DNA from 4 places in the Shewanella sp. SG41-3 genome. Region 1 is predicted to be linked to each of the others. Evidence: predicted binding sites of a transcription regulator. Region 1 holds the regulator's gene; each other region holds the start of a gene.
What was found. Region 1 encodes LexA, which represses DNA repair genes until DNA is damaged. Its sites were predicted from a motif close to TACTGTATNNNNATACAGTA; they were not measured.
Positions count from the first base shown of each region.

Region 2: a site for LexA is predicted at 3,704-3,723, ahead of recN (DNA repair protein RecN). Genes of this name have one in related genera too.
Region 3: a site for LexA is predicted at 1,278-1,297, ahead of dinB (DNA polymerase IV). Genes of this name have one in related genera too.
Region 4: a site for LexA is predicted at 1,616-1,635, ahead of recA (recombinase RecA). Genes of this name have one in related genera too.

Region 1 covers NZ_JACJFJ010000004.1:473,217-478,153, reverse strand. Annotated here, with positions in the region: gene H5164_RS10505 (cell division inhibitor SulA) at 74-580, opposite strand; gene lexA (transcriptional repressor LexA) at 577-1,191, opposite strand; gene plsB (glycerol-3-phosphate 1-O-acyltransferase PlsB) at 1,456-3,879, shown strand; gene mtr (tryptophan permease) at 3,879-4,937, shown strand, end outside.
Region 2 covers NZ_JACJFJ010000002.1:123,230-128,166, forward strand. Annotated here, with positions in the region: gene barA (two-component sensor histidine kinase BarA) at 1-1,717, shown strand, start outside; gene H5164_RS03845 (YjaG family protein) at 1,707-2,303, shown strand; gene H5164_RS03850 (AEC family transporter) at 2,657-3,625, shown strand; gene recN (DNA repair protein RecN) at 3,753-4,937, shown strand, end outside.
Region 3 covers NZ_JACJFJ010000002.1:230,880-235,816, forward strand. Annotated here, with positions in the region: gene H5164_RS04260 (aminoacyl-histidine dipeptidase) at 1-66, shown strand, start outside; gene dinB (DNA polymerase IV) at 160-1,239, opposite strand; gene bfr (bacterioferritin) at 1,376-1,843, opposite strand; gene bfr (bacterioferritin) at 1,856-2,326, opposite strand; gene nqrM ((Na+)-NQR maturation NqrM) at 2,559-2,783, opposite strand; gene H5164_RS04285 (FAD:protein FMN transferase) at 2,869-3,882, opposite strand; gene nqrF (NADH:ubiquinone reductase (Na(+)-transporting) subunit F) at 4,005-4,937, opposite strand, start outside.
Region 4 covers NZ_JACJFJ010000002.1:102,847-107,783, forward strand. Annotated here, with positions in the region: gene recA (recombinase RecA) at 458-1,522, opposite strand; gene mutS (DNA mismatch repair protein MutS) at 1,808-4,390, shown strand; gene rpoS (RNA polymerase sigma factor RpoS) at 4,839-4,937, opposite strand, start outside.

The DNA.
Region 1 (4,937 bases):
GGCTAATTGACTGAAAAAAGATGAAAAAAAAGCCCTGAATTCAATACAGGGCTTGGTAAGTAAGGGTTAATGCTTAGTGAAATGAGCAAAAATTACTTGTTCCATTTATTAATGTAGGGCTAACAAGTTGATGTTTGTGAGGTAAGTGAGCATTCACATCCTCAATTACCACACCTAAAGCCCGTGCACTTTTAGCTACAATTTCTAATCGACGACTATCACGAGCGTCAAGTGAGCTTGTCCAAGTGACGACAGCACTTGATGTTCCACTGGTAAGCGCTTTTTCCATCGCCCATAAGGTTTCGACTTCGTCTTTAGTGTGCACCAGTAAAATACGGTCCATTCTCACGCCAGCATTTGCCAGCATATGTTTATAGCCAATGTGTGGTGGGCTAATTAACACAATCCATCGACCTTGTTGGCTCAATGTGGCGAGTTGACTACACAACTGGCTCAACTCAGCTTCACCTTGGGTGACTGTTTGTAATGTGCGAATGGTTTGGTTGCCATGCAATTCTGTTTCAGCTAAATCTACCCATAAGCCTGGGTGACGTGGCGCGATGCCCATTAGTTTGTTCATAACCAATCTCCATTACGGATAACGCCAACGGCAAGCCCTTCGATGGTTAGGCTTTGGCAACTTAAATCAACTTTAATCGGGGTGTAATCGTCATTTTCTGCGTGCAGATAAATCACATTACCTTTTTGTTCAAATCGTTTTACGGTGACGTCATCATCAACACGCGCCACTACAACTTGGCCATTACGTGCTTGTTGCATTTTATGAACCGCGAGTAAATCGCCTTCTAAAATACCGATGTTCTTCATGCTGTCACCACGAACGCGCAACAGAAAGTCTGCGGCAGGTTTAAACATGCTCGGGTCGACTTGATAATACTGTTCAACGTGTTCTTGAGCCAAAATAGGCTCACCAGCTGCAACTTGTCCAATCAGAGGCAAACCGGTTTCAATCTGTTCTTCATGAGGTAAGCGAATACCTCGAGAGGTACCAGGCATGATCTCGATAAAGCCTTTTTTGGCTAATGCTTTTAAATGCTCTTCGGCAGCATTAGCACTTTTAAAGCCAAGACGTTTCGCAATTTCAGCACGAGTGGGTGGCATACCTGTTTCGGCGATATTGTTTTTAATTAAGTCTAATATTTCTGCTTGGCGCGGCGTTAACGGTCTCATGATGATTCCTGTCTTTTTATACAGTGACTGTCATTATATACAGTGTTTGTGTTCGTGCAAGTATTAACCAACTATTTTTTGTGTTTTATTGGTTTTTTGTAACTTAAATTAATGTTTTTATTGGTTATTATATATGTTTTATCTTGCACTATGTCTTAAAGTGAGAGCTTACACGTAAAGATAAGTTGGCCAGATAGTGTAAGCAGGGTGGTTTCTGGTATCCTATACGACAATATTACAATGGCTTATGTTGCGAAAATAACCATGTCAAAACCAGATTCAATATTTTTACAAGCATTAAAATGGGTTCAGAAATGGATGGTACAGACCATTGTGGTGCCCCATGATCCGTTTGATGACCTCAATATAGATCCGACCAAGCCCTTGGTTTATTTGATGAAAACGGAATCTATTAGTGATATTGCCGCCTTGAGCGAAATCACTGAAGGATTTGGTATGCCAAGTCCTTATGAGCCGTTACAGCTTGATGGTTTAAGAGTACCTCGAGTGGTGTGTTTAGAGGGGCGTAAACCTCTATTTGGTAAACGTGAAAGTGGTGAGAAGTTCCTTAATTATTTTACCCGTTTATTATCGCTTCATAGTGAGAATGCTGACCTCGATATTCAATTAGTGCCAGTTTGTCTTTATTGGGGACGTACTCCTGGTAAGGAAGAAGACAGCATGACAGCGGCTGTTTTTGAAAGAGAAAACCCAACTTGGTTACGTAAGTGGCTGATGATTTTATTTTTAGGGCGACATAATTTTGTGCAGTTTTCTAATGCGTTATCGCTGCGCCATATGGCTGATGAGCACGGTACAGATAAAAGAATTGCGCATAAATTAACTCGTGTCGCGCGAGTACATTTCCGTCGCCAACGTAAAGTTATGACAGGGCCACAATTACCTAATCGTCAAATGCTATTTGCCTCTTTATTAAAGTCAGATTCAATTAAAAAGGCTATTGAAGAAGAGGCGGTCAACAAAAAAGTATCTCCTGAAAAAGCCCGTGAAACTGCGATTGAATACCTTGATGAAATTGCCGCAGACTATTCAGATAGTTTAGTGCGCATTGCCGAGCGTTTTCTCACTTGGTTATGGAATAAATTATATAGCGGTATCAATATCAAAGGTGCTGAACAGGTAAGACAGCTTCACCATGATGGCCATGAAATTGTCTATGTGCCTTGTCATCGCAGCCATATGGATTACTTGTTGCTGTCATACATTTTGTATTATCAGGGTATGGTTCCGCCGCATATTGCGGCCGGTATTAACTTGAACTTTTGGCCAGCAGGGCCAATGTTCCGCCGTGGTGGAGCATTCTTCATCCGCCGCAGCTTTAATGGTAATAAACTGTATACCGCAGTATTTCGTGAGTATTTAGATCAGTTATTTGCTAAAGGTTATTCGGTTGAGTATTTCACCGAAGGTGGGCGTTCGCGTACAGGACGTTTACTTGCGCCTAAAACCGGCATGTTGGCAATGACCATAAACAGTGTACTACGCGGCATAGAGCGCCCAGTGACGTTAGTACCAGTGTATTTAGGTTATGATCATGTGATGGAAGTGGCCACTTACCACAAAGAATTAAGCGGCAAGAAAAAGAAAAAAGAATCTGTTTGGCAGTTATTTGGTGCGCTGCGTAAACTCGGTAATTTTGGCCAAGGTTATGTTAATTTTGGTGAGCCGATTAACTTACAGCACTTCTTAAATCAACAAGCGCCAGAATGGCGTAGCGAACTGGCGAAAGAGCCTGATCAAAAACCATCGTGGTTTACTCCATCGGTTAATTTACTCGCTAACCGCGTGATGACCAATATTAACGGTGCTGCCGCCGCGAGCTCGGTAACATTAACCAGTTTAGTGTTATTAGCCTCAGAGCAAAATGCATTAGAAAGAAGTCAGTTAGAACGCCAACTTGATCTGTATTTAGCCTTATTGAAAACCGTACCTTATACCGATTACGCATCGGTCGCCGAGGGTGATGGTAAGTCGATTGTTGATCATTGTTTGTCGTTAAATAAGTTTGTTAGTACCAAAGATTCTATTGGTGAGATTATTTCTGTTGATGAAAAAATTGCCATCACCATGAGTTATTACCGTAATAATATTATTCATTTAATGGCGATACCGTCATTAATTGCCAGTTGTTTATTGCGCTATGATGACTGCGATCGCGCGCGCATTCATGCCATCGTGATGGATTTTTATCCATTGTTGAAAGCAGAGTTATTTATGGGCATTGATGATGTGCCTAAATATGTTGATGGCGTTTTAGACTTTATGCTTGAGCAAGGTTTGTTGAGCGACAATGATAACTTTGTTATCACGCCTCGTCATATTACCCAAGTGTTACTTCTGGCTGAAACGATCAGTGAGACCTTGCAGCGTTATGCCATTATCTTCAATTTACTGGCGATAAAGCCTGAGCTTGAACGTTCTGCTCTTGAAACCGACAGTCACTTGTTGGCCCAACGACTAGGCGCACTTCACGGGATTACCGCTCCAGAGTTTTATGACAAAAAACTGTATAACACCTTGAGTGTTAAGTTAAAAGAACTAGGTTACTTATGCAGTGTTGAACATCGTGACGAAGTGATCAGAATTCGAGATCATGCCAACAAGTTGCTGAGTTCGTCAGTAAAACAAACCATAGTAGACAGTGTGGATGCGGAGCACGGACAATAATGGCAAACCATATGAATGCGGCCAAGCATCGCACTAGTGGTAAGTCAGTATTGGGTGGGGCGATGATCATTGCTGGCACTACAGTGGGTGCGGGAATGTTTTCCTTGCCAGTTGTTGGTGCAGGGATGTGGTTTGGTTACTCAATAGCGATGTTGCTCGGCGTCTGGTTTTGCATGCTAATGTCGGGTTTGCTGTTATTAGAAGCTAACTTGCATTTTGAACCCGGTGACAGTTTCGATACCTTAACTCGAGTAACCCTAGGGCAGTTTTGGCGAGTCATTAACGGCGTCTCTATAGCCTTTGTGTTGTACATTTTAACTTATGCCTATATCAGTGGTGGCGGATCGATTGTTAATCACAGTTTATCGGCATTGGGTGTCAGTCTACCTCAGAGTGTGGCAGGGTTAGTGTTTGCCGTGGTGCTGGCGCTAGTGGTATTTGTCAGTACTAAAGCGGTTGATCGCATTACCACCATCATGCTTGGTGGCATGGTCATTACCTTCTTCTTGGCCATTGGTAATTTATTGATCGATATCGATACCGTGAAACTGGTATCACCCGATGGTGAGTCGCGTTACTTACCTTATCTGCTCGCTGCGATTCCTTTTGGCTTAGCCAGTTTTGGTTATCACGGTAACGTACCCAGTTTAGTTAAATATTACGGTAAAGATGCTAAAACCATTGTTAAGGCCATCATTAGCGGAACCACAATCGCATTAGTGATTTATGTGTGTTGGTTAGTGGCAACTATGGGTAATATTCAGCGCAGCCAGTTTGCCGATGTTATTGCCCAAGGCGGTAATATTGGGGTGTTAGTTGCAGCGTTGTCGGGTGTTATTGCCAGCCAATGGCTTGATAGCATGTTGACACTGTTTGCCAATCTTGCCGTGGCATCATCATTTTTAGGTGTCACATTAGGTCTGTTTGACTACCTTGCAGATCTATTTGGTTTTGATGATTCGCGCACCGGACGGATTAAAACTGCAGCGGTTACGTTTATCCCGCCAACAATATTGGGCTTGCTGTTTCCGAATGGGTTTATCCTCGCTATTGGTTTT
Region 2 (4,937 bases), on a different contig from region 1:
ACTAGAAGCCGGCAAAATGGTATTAGAGAAAATGCCATTTGCATTGCGTGAAACCCTTACCGAAACCTTGACCATTATTGCCGGAAGTGCTCAAGAAAAAGGCCTAGAATTAGTCATTGATATCGATGCCAATGTTCCTGAAAGCGTCAGTGGTGATGCCATGAGAGTGAGTCAAATTATTACCAACTTAGTCGGTAACGCCATCAAATTTACCGACAAAGGCAGTGTGATACTCAAAATCCACTTAGTGGGTCAGGACGACGATAATATTACCTTACGCTGCGAAGTTATTGATACCGGTATTGGCATTGATGAAAGTCAGCAAGAGTATCTATTTCAGGCATTTGGCCAGGCAGACTCATCGATTTCTCGCCGCTTTGGTGGCACTGGATTAGGTTTAGTCATTACCAAACGCTTAATTAACCAAATGGGCGGCCAAATAGGCTTTACCTCTGCGCCCGATAAAGGCTCAAACTTTTGGTTTATTTTACCACTGGGGATCAGTCAATTTGAAATTGGTGAAGTGCTGCCAGTGGATGTATTGCAACATAAATCAGTATTATTGTATGAACCACGAGAATTAACTCGCGACACTCTTAACCGTCGCTTAGTGTCATGGCAATTAATTATCACTAGTGTTGCCAATCCCGAAAACCTGACATCGGTTTTACAAAGTAAAAACAGCAAGTTTGATTACATCATCATTAGCTGTCATGGGTTTGCAGACAACGCAGCCTTTATTCATTTGTTACAACAAGCCAGACAGCATACTGATTGCCTTATTTTATTGCATGACTGTCTAGACCAAGACATGATAATCAATGTACTAAAAGTCAATGCAGATGTATTGCTCAACACTCCGGTTAGCGATTTTACCCTAGCACATCATTTAATCTATCCTCCAATGCCGTCAACCTTAGTGGCTTTACCTGAACAAATAAACCATGAGATTAGCAAACGCCAAAATGCATCCGTATTAGCCGTTGACGACAATATGGCTAACCTAAAGCTAATTGATACCTTACTCAAAGAGTTGGTCGATAATGTGGTCACAGTCAATAACGGCGCGGATGCGATAAAACAAGCAAACACACAAGTGTTTGACTTAATCTTTATGGATATTCAAATGCCAGGCACAGATGGCATTACCGCAACCAAACAAATTCGTTCAGGATCTCTCAATCGAAATACGCCGATTATTGCCGTTACTGCACATGCTATTGCAGAAGAACGTGAGAACATATTAGCCAGTGGTATGGATGGTTTCCTTCCCAAACCTATTGATGAACTGTCACTAAAAAGCGTTATCAGTCGATGGATAATTAAACCGAAATTCACCCATTTTGATACTCATGTGCTCAATTGGGATTTATGTTTAACCCAGGCCAATCAAAAAACAGATTTAGCATTAGACATGTTAAAGATGCTAGTTAACTCATTACCTGAAACCACCGCAACGATTAATGAGGCATTAATTGCAAAAAATGCCGAGGTACTTGTGCAAGCGGTGCATAAACTGCATGGCGCAACATGTTATTGCGGTGTACCTACGACACAAAAACTGTGCCGGGATATTGAGTCAGCATTAAAGCATAAAATTGCCATTGATGACTTAGAACCTGAAATACTAGAGTTACTTGATGAGTTAACTAAGGTAGAATCAGCAGCAAATCAAGTCATAAACCAGCTATCAGTGGATATACCCCATGACCAGTAAATCCGGTTTTTTCAAACGCCTAAAAGCGTTATCGTTACCTCAGAAGCAGCTTTTTGCTTTAGCATTGTGCCAACGAATGTTGCCTAACTACCAATTATTTTCTGAAGTGTGTGAATTTGGCCAACCGCAGGTGCTCAGTACAGCCTTAGAGTTACTGTGGCAAAGCCAGTATGACAAAAAACTTAAGTTCAATATTGACGTGCATTTACAACGCCTTGATGAAAATACTCCAGATCCTAGTGAATTTGAAGCCTATGGAGCTTACCCTGCCATGGATGCAGCAGTAGCCATTGCAACGCTAATGGGTGCAATAGACGGGAAAATTGAAGAAGATATCACTAATATCAGTAAGTTATCATCAAGCACTGTAGCAAATTACATTGAAGCAATTAGTGATGAATCATTAATGGATGAAGAACTTGATGAATTTGTATTTTCGCACCCAGTAATGGAAGAAGAAAAAGAACTACAAGGCATGTTACTCGACATTATCGAAGCTAACCCAGAAATCACCAGCGAACTGGTTAAAGGTTTACGTAAAGAGATTATCGAAGCCGGTGTGTCTAATATTGGCATTAGCCTATAAGGGCTGACTCCGATACTGCCAATAAACAACCAAGCCTGATGTTATTCAGGCTTTTTATTGAGTGTCACGCCATGAAATTTTTTATCACAGTTTCATTTTTATCCAGTCTGATAAAAAATCGATAATTGGACCTTAATCGTTAGTTATCTGGTGCAAATAGGCTCTTTCTTTGGTTTGAAGGCGGTAAGTGCACTTTTACTGAACTTGAAATATTGCCATCAGCAAAAGTATTACAGGTCAGTTTGAGCCAAAAAGTAAAAAATAAACACTCGTTTAACTTTAGCCTAATTGCATCCTCCTAGCAAAACGCAGTAAAGTGACCATATTGTCATTTTGTTAAGGAATTGCGTGGGATGTCCAGTATTCTTACCCCGCTAATCGCTGTATTTATCATTATGCTGCTTGGCAGTATTGTACAAAAATTGAGATTTTTGCCAGCCGACACCGATCTGATCCTCAATCAATTTGTCTACTACATTGCCTTTCCGGCAATTTTACTGATTGTATTAGCTGAAACACGCATTGAAGACATTATTCAATGGGGCTTTATTGGTGGCTTTAGTTTGGCGATGGTCATTACCTATGCATTGGTGATTGCTGTGTCATTGTGGCGCAAACCTAAGCAGCAAGCCGTTGCGGCAATGCGCGCCTTAAATGCCACCTTTGGCAATACTGCATTTATTGGTATTCCATTACTGAGCTTATTATTCCCAGGTAACAAAATCGCCTTAGTTGCCGCTGCCATTGCCAGCTTACTGTCGGTGTTTATGTTTGCCTTTGCCTTGGTCTCTATTGAACTGGCCAGCCGTGACAAAAAATCAACTGATCATGCCATCGTCATCATGGCGAATGCACTATGCAAAAATCCGATTGTACTGGGCAGCGTCATTGGTATCAGCCTATCGGCATTGCATATTACCTTACCAGAGAGTCTGGCATTAGTACTGCATCAAATAGGCAATACCTCAAGCCCTTGTGCACTATTTGCCATCGGAATGGTACTTGCTAAAGCGTTACGACATCAATCGTTCGCAAAAATGTTCAGTCTCGGACTTATAATAGAACTCAGTTTCATTAACTTACTCAAGTTATTTGTTCAGCCCTTGATTGCCTTTGGATTACTCAAATTCTTTGGCGTAGAGCATCAACTACTGATTATGGGAGTACTTTTAGCAGCCTTACCAACGGCAGCAAGCGTATATCTATTGGCTGAACGATACCAAATTAATGCCAATGGAAGTGCTCAAGGGATTTTATATGGCACATTAATCACCTTTATCAGTTTGCCTATAATAGAAACACTTTTAAAATCCATTGCTTAATGTTCAACCGACTCTCGACGATAAAATAGTCAATAATAATTTTACCTCAACCACTTTACTGTATATAAAATCAGTATATACTGTTTATCAATACAGTGGTTTGGTCGTTTATTGACAGGAATTCATTATGCTTTGCCAACTCAGCATCAATAATTTTGCTATCGTGCGTTTTTTAGAACTCGATTTTAAAGCCGGTATGACAAGCATCACCGGCGAAACTGGTGCAGGTAAATCGATTGCAATCGATGCACTTGGGTTATGTCTTGGTAATCGTAGTGATGCCAATACTGTCAGACCTGGCGCCAGCAAAACCGAAGTGAGTGCAAGGTTTACCCTTGTCGATGTGCCTTTAGCTAAACGTTGGCTTGAAGATAGCGATCTCGATGCTGAAGATGAATGCATATTGCGTCGAACCATTAGCAGTGATGGCCGCTCAAGAGCCTACATTAATGGTAATCCAGTTCCTGTGACACAATTAAAAGCCATCGGCCAGTTATTGATTGGTATTCACGGCCAACATGCTCATCACGCTATGCTCAAAAGCGAACATCAATTAAACCTACTCGACAACTATGCAAATCACAGACTACTACTCGATAGTGTCAGTGCCAGCTACCAACGCTGCAAGCAAGTTGAAAACGAGCTGAAGGATCTTGAGCAAGCTCAGCATGAGCGTATTTCTCGTCAACAGTTACTCCAATATCAAGTTGAAGAGCTTAATGAATTCAACTTAGGCTTAGATGAGTTTGATGAAATAGAACAGGAACATAAACGCTTAGCCAATGGCACAGATCTAATTGAACGTTGCCAAGCGGGCTTGCATTTATTGACCGAAAATGATGATGCTAATATCGAATCACTACTCAATAAAGTAGCCACTATTGCTGATACGCTTCAAGGCTACGATGAATCACTTAGCCCGATTAGCACTATGATCAATGATGCATTAATCCAAGTACAAGAAAGCGCTAGCGAAATTGAGAGTTATTTAAGTAGTTTAGAGCTTGATCCTGAACATTTCGTCTATTTAGAAAAACGCCTATCAATGGCAATGCAATTGGCGCGCAAGCATCATGTGAGTGCTGACAAGCTAGCGCTACATCATCAAGCCCTTATGAGTGAATTAGCCGAACTTGCTGACGATGAAACTAAATTAGATGAAATAAGACAACAACTTGCAGACACCAGAAATGCTTATCTAACCAATGCACAAAAACTCAGCCAAAGCCGCAGCCGTTATGCCAAGGAATTAGATAAGTTAGTGACTCAATCTATTCATGAACTCAACATGCCTAAGGGTAAGTTTACCATT
Region 3 (4,937 bases), on a different contig from region 1:
ACTGTTGGTCAGTACTGGGAATTGCTACTTGCCGTATTAGAGCGTATTCCAGCTAAAGAAGCGTAATCAATAGCGATGATTTATGCGTAAAACTAAAAAACGACAGAAATGTCGTTTTTTAGTTTTAGACTTGAGCGTTTTTCATTGCAATTCTAACATTTAAAACTGCAAATCAAGCTGAGTAATATGTGCCACTGGATTATCTGTAACAGCCAGTGTTGTATCAGCTAAACCAACACTAACCCCCAATAAGCGAATACCTCGCCCTTGGCTGCGCAGCAAAGCCTGTTGCAGTAAATCATGAAACAAATTAATCGACATTTCATCACTGCGATGTTCGATGGTGGTCTGTTTAAAATCATTAAATTTCAGCTTCACAACTTGCTTGTGGATCTGTCTATCTTTAGCACTGCGATGAACCCGAGCACTCAGTTCTTGAATCAGCTGTGGTAATACTTGACGGCATTGCTCTAAGGTAAAAATGTCTTTGGCTAACGTAGTTTCAACCCCAACTGACTTTCGTACCCGATGCGGACTAATTTGTCTTGGATCTATCCCTTGTGATCGCTCAGCTAATACATGACCAAATTTACCAAATACCTCAATTAATTGCGCTTTTGGATACTGTTGCACGTCGTAGCAGGTGATTAAGCCAATATCAGCTAACTTTTTTGAAGTGACTTTACCGACGCCAGGAATTTTACTCAGAGGAAGATCTTTTACAAAATCACTAATTTGATTAGGAGTGATGACATATTGGCCGTTGGGTTTATTTAAATCGGAAGCGATTTTAGCTAAAAACTTAATCGGTGCAATACCCGCTGAGGCGGTTAAACCTGTGGTCTCAAATATATCATTTCGAATAGCCTTGGCAATTAACGTGGCGCTGCCTTGGTGAGCATCGCAATCAGTCACATCAAGATAAGCTTCGTCTAGAGACAAGGGTTCGACAAGATCTGTGTATCGATGAAAGATCTCACGTATTTGCACAGACACCGATTTATATACATCCATGCGCCCTGGCACTAAAATTAACTGCGGGCACAGCTGCAGTGCATGATAACTAGACATAGCACTTCGCACGCCAAATTTGCGGGCCTCATAACTGCAGGTACTTATCACACCGCGACGATCACTTCTGCCGCCAACAGCAATGGGCTTTCCTCGTAATTCAGGAAAATCGCGCATTTCTACCGCAGCAAAATAACAATCCATATCGATGTGAATGATTTTACGCATTCTATAACCATCATCATTTACTCAATTAAAAACAATGATACTGTATATAAAAACAGTATTCAATCATTGTCTCACGAACACAAAAAAGCCCAAACTGAGTTGGGCTTTACTAACATGTAACGTGTCGACTAAGTCGTTACATTTTAGTCTGTAAATAGTTCTGTAAACCAATACGTTCAATAAGACCTAATTGCTTTTCTAACCAATACATATGATCAGATTCAGTGTCATCTAATAACACCTCTAAAATTTCACGGGTTTGGTAATCAGCCTTTTGCTCACACAAGCCGATAACCTTACGTAAATGATCAGCCACATGGTATTCATATGCAAGATCATTTTGTAGCATTTGTTGCACATCTTTACCTATGTTGAGCGCTTCACGACTGGCAACATCTGGAGTGCCTTCTAAAAATAAAATACGTTGGATCAACTTAGCTGCATGTAATTTTTCATCGTCTGATTCATGTAGAATACGGGTATAAAGTTCGTTAAATCCCCAATCCTCATACATGTGAGCATGGACAAAATATTGATCCATAGCAGATAATTCGCCGGTTAATAAACTATTGAGCGCATCGATGACTTCTGGATGACCTTTCATAATAATGTCCTATTAATCGTTAATTTGTGATTGAAGGTAATTTTGAATACCCGTTTGAGTGATGAGCTCTTGTTGTGATTCAATCCAATCTAAATGCTCTTCTTCATCTTCGAGTAAATCTTCCATTAAATCGCGACTAACATAATCTTGCTGAGTTTCGCATACCTTAATGGCTTCACGCAAAATGGCAATTTGTTCCGTTATCGCAGTGAGATCGCAGCTAAGCATTTCTTCAGCATGTTCACCAATACGCAATTTATCTAACTGTTGTAGGTTAGGTAAACCTTCAAGAAACAATACACGTTCAATCAGCTTGTCAGCATGCTTCATGTCTTCAATCGATTTTTTATATTCTTTCTCATTAAGCTTTTCCAATCCCCAATGCTTAAACATACGAGCATGTAAAAAGTATTGGTTAATAGCGGTCAGCTCACAAGTAAGTACACGATTGAGTTGGCTGATGACTTTAGGATGACCTTTCATAGTAGTGTCCTCGAGAAGTAATGTGATCTTGATCAATTACAAACAGAATAAAACACTATAGGGTAAAATGCAAATTATCCTTTATTTTCACACACTTACAATTGATAACCATTATCATTATAACTAAGCTTTGTAACTGACCAGCAATACTCAAGCATAAAAAAAGCCTTCAAAATGAAGGCTCTTTACAAAGCATTAGTGAAATAACCTAAGCTTAAAATAATTAACGAGGTTAAATAATGCGATTTTGGTTAAGCAACTTATTTCGAGCTTGCTCTTTTTCCATACGGCGTTTGCGTTTATCACATGGATCATCACAGTCACAGGCTTTCTCTATACCTAAAACACCTAAACCACCGCAACTGCCTTCTACCGCTTTTTTCTTTACGATATAGCCAATGGACATTAGCAAAAAAAATAATAATAAAACCACAAACGCTGCAATAAATGTACTCATCACAAACTCCTATTGACTCATTCAGATTAGGGTAAACTGGTTCAATAAATTAGTAGCTCAATCAACCAGTTTAAAAATAAGCAAGCTACTTAAGATACGATTTAAACGCATCACTGTAATAGACCTGATATCCCTGCTCTTGCTTCTCTATCAACATTACCGCTAAATTGTTCTTTTTAGCTAACGCCAATGAAGCCTCTGTACCTAACACCATCATGGCCGTTGCATATCCATCTGCGGTCATACAACTAGAGTGTAACACGGTTGCTGAAGCTAATTGATGCTTTATTGGATAGCCGGTACGAGGATCAATTAAATGTGAGAAGCGCTCACCATTTTCTTGATAAAAGTTACGATAATCACCCGAAGTTGCCAATGACATAGTGCCAGGTTCAATGATTTGCTGAACCGCTTGACCTTCGCTGGTTGGTTGCTCTACAGCTACTCGCCAAGGGGTATTATCACTCTTAGTTCCTTTGACATTCAGTTCGCCACCAATTTCAACTAAATAACCAGATACATGATATTTATCTAATAAAGCGGCAACCTTGTCGACGCCAAAACCTTTGGCAATTGAAGATAAATCGACATACAAATCTGCATTATGCTTGGTTAATGTCAAACCGTTTACAGACAGCTCATGTATGCCCATTTTAGCTTTTGCTGCATCAATTTGAGCTTGAGTAGGTTCTGATATAGGGCGCTTATCGGGACCAAATCCCCATAAATTAACCACTGGGCCTAAAGTGATATCTAATGCACCATCAGTCTCATTATAAAGACGCATGCCCTCTTTAATCACCTTAATTGTATCGGCCGAGACGCTAACGCTCTGCTGCACCTGCAATTGATTAAACTTAGACAGTTCTGAGTCAGGACGGTAAGTCGACATTTGATCGTTAACCACCTCCAATGCCATGTCAATTTCAGCTTGCAGTAGTTGTGGTTCGGGTAAGCTTTTATTACTGACCACTTTAATATGATAAGTGGTACCCATTGTACTGCCAGATAATGAAATAATAGGCTCTGGAGAGCTACATGCACTCACGATTAATAAAACCGCTGGCAATAGCAGTAACTTGATTGAATTTACAGTCATCTCAAATTTACACTTGTATTAAATGAACAAAAAAAATTGCAGCATGCGAGACCTGTGTTTAACCACCCTGTCTGCACTGCTGCAATCTCATGACTTACATGTCGATGTTATGGGTTAACTCATTAACCACCGAAATCATCTAATAAGATATTTTCGTCTTCGACACCTAAATCTTTTAGCATACCAATAACAGCTGCGTTCATCATTGGAGGTCCACACATGTAGAACTCACAATCTTCTGGCGCATCATGGTCACGTAAATAGTTTTCATACAATACGTTATGGATAAATCCAGTATAACCAGTCCAGTTATCTTCTGCTTGCGGATCTGATAACGCGACATGCCATTTGAAGTTCTCATTTTCAGCCGCTAAGCCATCAAAGTCTTCTACATAGAACATTTCACGTTGAGAACGCGCACCGTACCAGAAACTGATCTTACGCTTAGATTTAAGACGCTTTAATTGGTCAAAAATATGTGAGCGCATCGGGGCCATACCTGCACCGCCACCAATAAATACCATTTCTGCATCGGTATCTTTAGCGAAGAACTCACCAAATGGACCAGAAATAGTCACTTTATCACCGGCTTTTAAGCTCCAAATATATGAAGACATTTTACCGCAAGGCAAGGTTAAATTACGTGGTGGTGGCGTAGCAATACGCACGTTCAACATAATAATCCCAAACTCTTCTGGATAGTTAGCCATAGAGTAAGCACGAATAGTTTCTTCGTCTACTTTAGACTCTAACTTGAAGAAACCAAAGTGTTCCCAGTCACCACGATACTTATCAGGCACTTCAAACTCAGCATACTTAATATGATGAGCAGGCGCTTCAATCTGAATGTAACCACCGGCGCGGAAAGGCACAGACTCGCCATCAGGAATTTGCAGCTTAAGTTCTTTAATGAACGTCGCTTTGTTATCGTTAGAGATAACAGCACATTCCCATTTCTTGATGCCGAAGATTTCTTCATCAAGTTCAATTTCCATATCAGATTTAACGTTTACCTGACAAGATAAACGACAACCTTGACGAGCTTCGCCCTTGCT
Region 4 (4,937 bases), on a different contig from region 1:
TCTGGTAATCAGCACAATCGTGATGTGATAAGAAATAATGTGATTAAAAAGGATGTTATTAAAAAGGATGCTATTAAAAAGGATGTTATTTAGCCTAACCGACATTTGATAGAGCAACTTGTCGCCGTACATTTCTCAATGTACCCAACTTTACTTAAAAATGATTCAATCACCTTAACATTAGCAAACACAAATAAATGCTTACCAAGGGCTTTAAAGGCTTTAGATATTTTGTTTGCTTAAAGCGGTGTTGACTATAGCTGGCATGATTAGCCATTGCGCATAACAAGTGTCACTTAAAAGGCGCTGAGTTTGCCATTATCTGCAACATTTAGACTGGATGGCTTTTAAAATATGGTGAGTGTAAAAGATGGTGAGTGCGTGTAACGAGGCGACTCTATGGCGGCAATTTTCGCGGCGCGCAGAAGCGCTACCGCGATAAATATGACTGGCTAATTTAGAATACTTCACCTGTTTCAAGGTCAATATTCTCATCACTTTCAGTGGTTGAGTCTGATGAGTTAGCCCCACCATTCAATAACATGCCACGAAGAGTGGTATTAATTTCATCGGCAATAGCTGGATTTTCAGTCAAAAATTTACCAGCATTGGCACGGCCTTGACCAATTTTTTCGCCTTTGTAGCTGTACCAAGCACCGGCTTTATCAACCAGCTTGTGTGCAACACCTAAGTCAACTAGTTCGCCGGTACGGTTAATACCTTGTCCATAAAGGATCTGGAATTCAGCTTGCTTAAATGGAGCTGCAATCTTATTTTTAACCACTTTAACGCGAGTTTCATTACCGATGACTTCATCGCCATCTTTAATCGCACCGGTACGACGAATATCTAAACGAACAGATGCGTAGAATTTAAGTGCATTACCACCTGTGGTCGTTTCTGGGCTACCAAACATTACACCAATTTTCATACGAATTTGGTTAATAAAAATAAGCAGTGTGTTTGATTGCTTAAGGTTACCAGCAAGTTTGCGCATCGCTTGGCTCATCATACGCGCAGCAAGGCCCATATGCGAGTCACCAATTTCACCTTCAATTTCTGCTTTTGGTGTTAATGCTGCAACAGAATCGACAACGATTACGTCTACCGCACCTGAACGCGTTAACGCATCACAAATTTCTAGTGCTTGTTCGCCTGTATCTGGCTGTGAACAAAGTAAATTATCAATATCTACGCCTAGCTTTTTGGCATAAATTGGGTCAAGAGCATGTTCAGCATCAATAAACGCACAGGTTTTACCTTCGCGTTGCGCTGCGGCAATCACTTCAAGAGTTAATGTGGTTTTACCTGATGACTCTGGGCCGTAAATCTCAACGATACGTCCCATTGGTAAACCACCCGCACCAAGTGCGATGTCCAATGAAAGCGAACCGGTAGAGATAGTTTCAACATCCATTGTGCGATCTTCGCCCAACTTCATAATTGAGCCTTTACCAAACTGCTTTTCAATTTGGCTTAATACGGCGGCTAGCGCTTTCTCTTTGTTTGGATCAACCTTCATTATAAAACCCTCTTAAGGCATTCAATACGTTTAGTAAAATGCTATTTTGACTTAGGTGAAATGATGTAAACCATTTCATTATGTTCATCAGTATACTGTATAGTCATACAGTATCAAGTGCTGAGGGCAATTTTTTTTAAACCTTAGCGAATTGCCTTTTTACATCAATATTTTATCTCCATATACTTTTTTGTTTGAATCTATTTATACCCTAGGGGCAAATATTGTTAAGATTAGCCTCATAAGATTTACGTCCTAAGATTGATTAATAGTGAAGTGTTCATAATGACAGTGATTGATACCAGCGATTTAGAAAAACACACCCCGATGATGCGTCAGTATTTAGGCTTAAAAGCGGCCCATCCTGATATGTTATTGTTTTACCGAATGGGTGATTTTTATGAGTTGTTTTACGATGATGCTAAGCGCGCTTCTGAAATGCTGGGGATTTCACTTACTGCTCGCGGAAAAAGCGGCGGCGATCCTATCCCAATGGCTGGAATCCCCTATCATGCTGTAGAAGGCTATTTAGCTAAACTAGTCAATATCGGCCAGTCTGTAGCTATTTGTGAGCAAATTGGTGATCCTGCGACATCAAAAGGCCCAGTTGAGCGTCAAGTCGTACGCATTGTGACTCCTGGTACCTTAACGGATGAGGCTTTACTTCAAGAAAAACACGACAATTTACTGGCGGCGCTTTATCAAGGTAAAAACGGTTTTGGATACGCTACCTTAGATATTTCATCAGGTCGTTTTGTGGTTGCTGAATTACCTACTCGTGAAGCCCTAGAAGCTGAATTACAACGTACTAATCCTGCCGAGTTGCTCTACAGTGAAGATTTTACTGACATGTTATTAATCAATAATATGAAAGGTATTCGTCGCCGTCCAGAGTGGGAATTTGATTATGATACTTGCGTAAATTTACTGCTTGGTCAATTTGGTACCAAAGATTTACATGGCTTTGGTATTAGTGATGCACGCTTAGCATTACAAGCTGCTGGTTGTTTAATGCAGTATGTCAAAGATACGCAAAAGATGGCACTGCCACATATTAATTCGATTGTGCGTTTTAACCAATCTGAATCCATTATTTTAGATGCCGCGACGCGACGTAACTTAGAGTTAACGCAAAACTTATCTGGTGGGCGTGAAAATACCCTGTCGTGGGTACTCGATAATACTGCCACGCCTATGGGCAGTCGCATGTTACAACGCTGGATCCATGAGCCACTTCGAAATAGACAAACGATTCAATATCGCCATAACGCCGTAAGCGAGTTGATTGAGCAAGATATATATCACCCCCTGCATGAGCAGCTGAAGGTTTTAGGCGATATTGAACGTATTATGGCTCGTTTGGCACTGCGTAGCGCCAGACCTCGTGATTTTTCACGTTTAAAGCAAGCGCTAGCACTGCTACCTGAAATTCAACAAACATTAGCCGTTTGCCAACAACCAAGATTGACAGCTTTAATTCAATTATTGGGTGAGTTTCCAGAACAACACGATTTATTAGCACGCGCAATTGTTGATAATCCGCCAGTATTAATTCGTGACGGTGGCGTAATCCGAACGGGCTACAACAATGAATTAGACGAATGGCGTAAGTTAAGTGAAGGCGCAAGTGATTATTTAGTCGAACTTGAAGCTCGCGAGAAACAGCAAACTGGAATTAACACTTTAAAAGTAGGTTATAACCGCGTCCATGGTTACTACATTGAAGTCAGCCGTTTACAAGCTGATAGAGTGCCACTGAGTTATCAACGTCGCCAAACCCTTAAAGGCACCGAACGTTATATCACTCCAGAATTAAAAGAATACGAAGAAAAGGTGCTCTCAAGCCAGGGCAAAGCGCTCGCACTTGAAAAACAACTGTGGGAACAACTTTTTGACTTATTGCTACCTAAATTACAAGAGTTGCAACAGTTTGCCAGTGCAGCGGCCGAATTAGATATATTAAGTAATTTTGCCGAGCGTGCAGAAACCCTTAATTATCAATGTCCACAAATGACGCAGGATATTGGTATTCATATCAATGCTGGACGCCATCCTGTGGTAGAGCGCGTCAGTCAAGCAGCATTTATTGCTAACCCTGTGGTATTAACACCTAAACGGCAAATGCTTATTGTAACTGGTCCTAATATGGGCGGTAAATCAACCTATATGCGTCAAGCGGCACTGATTACATTAATGGCACACATAGGCTGTTTTGTTCCTGCTGACTCAGCTCAAATTGGTGAAATCGATCGGATATTCACCCGTATTGGCGCATCTGACGATTTAGCATCTGGTCGCTCCACCTTTATGGTTGAAATGACCGAAACGGCTAATATTTTGCATAATGCGACCGCAAACAGTTTAGTGTTAATGGATGAGATAGGCCGCGGTACTTCAACCTATGATGGTTTATCGCTGGCATGGTCTGCTGCAGAATATCTCGCGAAAAATGTTAGTGCACTGACATTATTTGCCACTCATTATTTTGAACTCACCCAACTGCCAGAGCTGTTACCATCAGTAATGAATGTGCACCTAGATGCAATAGAACACGACGACACCATTGCCTTTATGCATTCAGTGCAAGAAGGTGCGGCAAGTAAAAGTTATGGCTTACAAGTCGCGGCGCTAGCCGGGGTTCCCGCAGCGGTCATTAAGGCGGCAAAACAAAAGCTACATCAACTTGAAAATAGGGATATGAGTTCCCCACAACATAATCAGGCTCAAGTGAGTATGAATTTATTACCACCAATGCCAGAGCCATCAGCAGTATTGGAAAAGTTAGCACTAATTAACCCTGATGATTTGACCCCTAAACAGGCATTAGATTATTTATATGAATTGAAGCGCTTAAACAACGTGAGCTAACAAATAGTGCTAGTGATTATTCGCGACGATAACAACGGTGGAAGTCTGCAAAGACTTCCATTTGATATTTACGATTAACTGACGCAAACCCACTATTAATTAGCTCTTAGCAATATACTGCATCAAAAGGATAAACGTACCGAGGGAGTGAGACAGGCATAAAATAGGCTATAGACAATAGGATTGTCTTTCTAACAAGTTGCTGAACTGAGCTTAAATTGTCATATCGAATAGTGATCAATCGATCACAATCACATCAATGATGTGGGTCTTGGTTGTCGGGATAAACCTAAACACATGAGCAAAAAGTAATCTCTCATATAGGCTTTACCCGCATCCCAACAATAGCTTAAGCTAACGTTATCCAAAATTTAGCTATCACAAATGATTCAAGTTAAATTAATTAATCACCAGTAACTGAGTTATGACAGTAAACGTTCACTGTCCATTAGTCTCTGAATAATGCTTCAACAGAAAGCCCTTGAGCGCCCAATAAATCTTTTAAACGTTTAAGCGCTTCCACTTGAATTTGACGCACACGTTCACG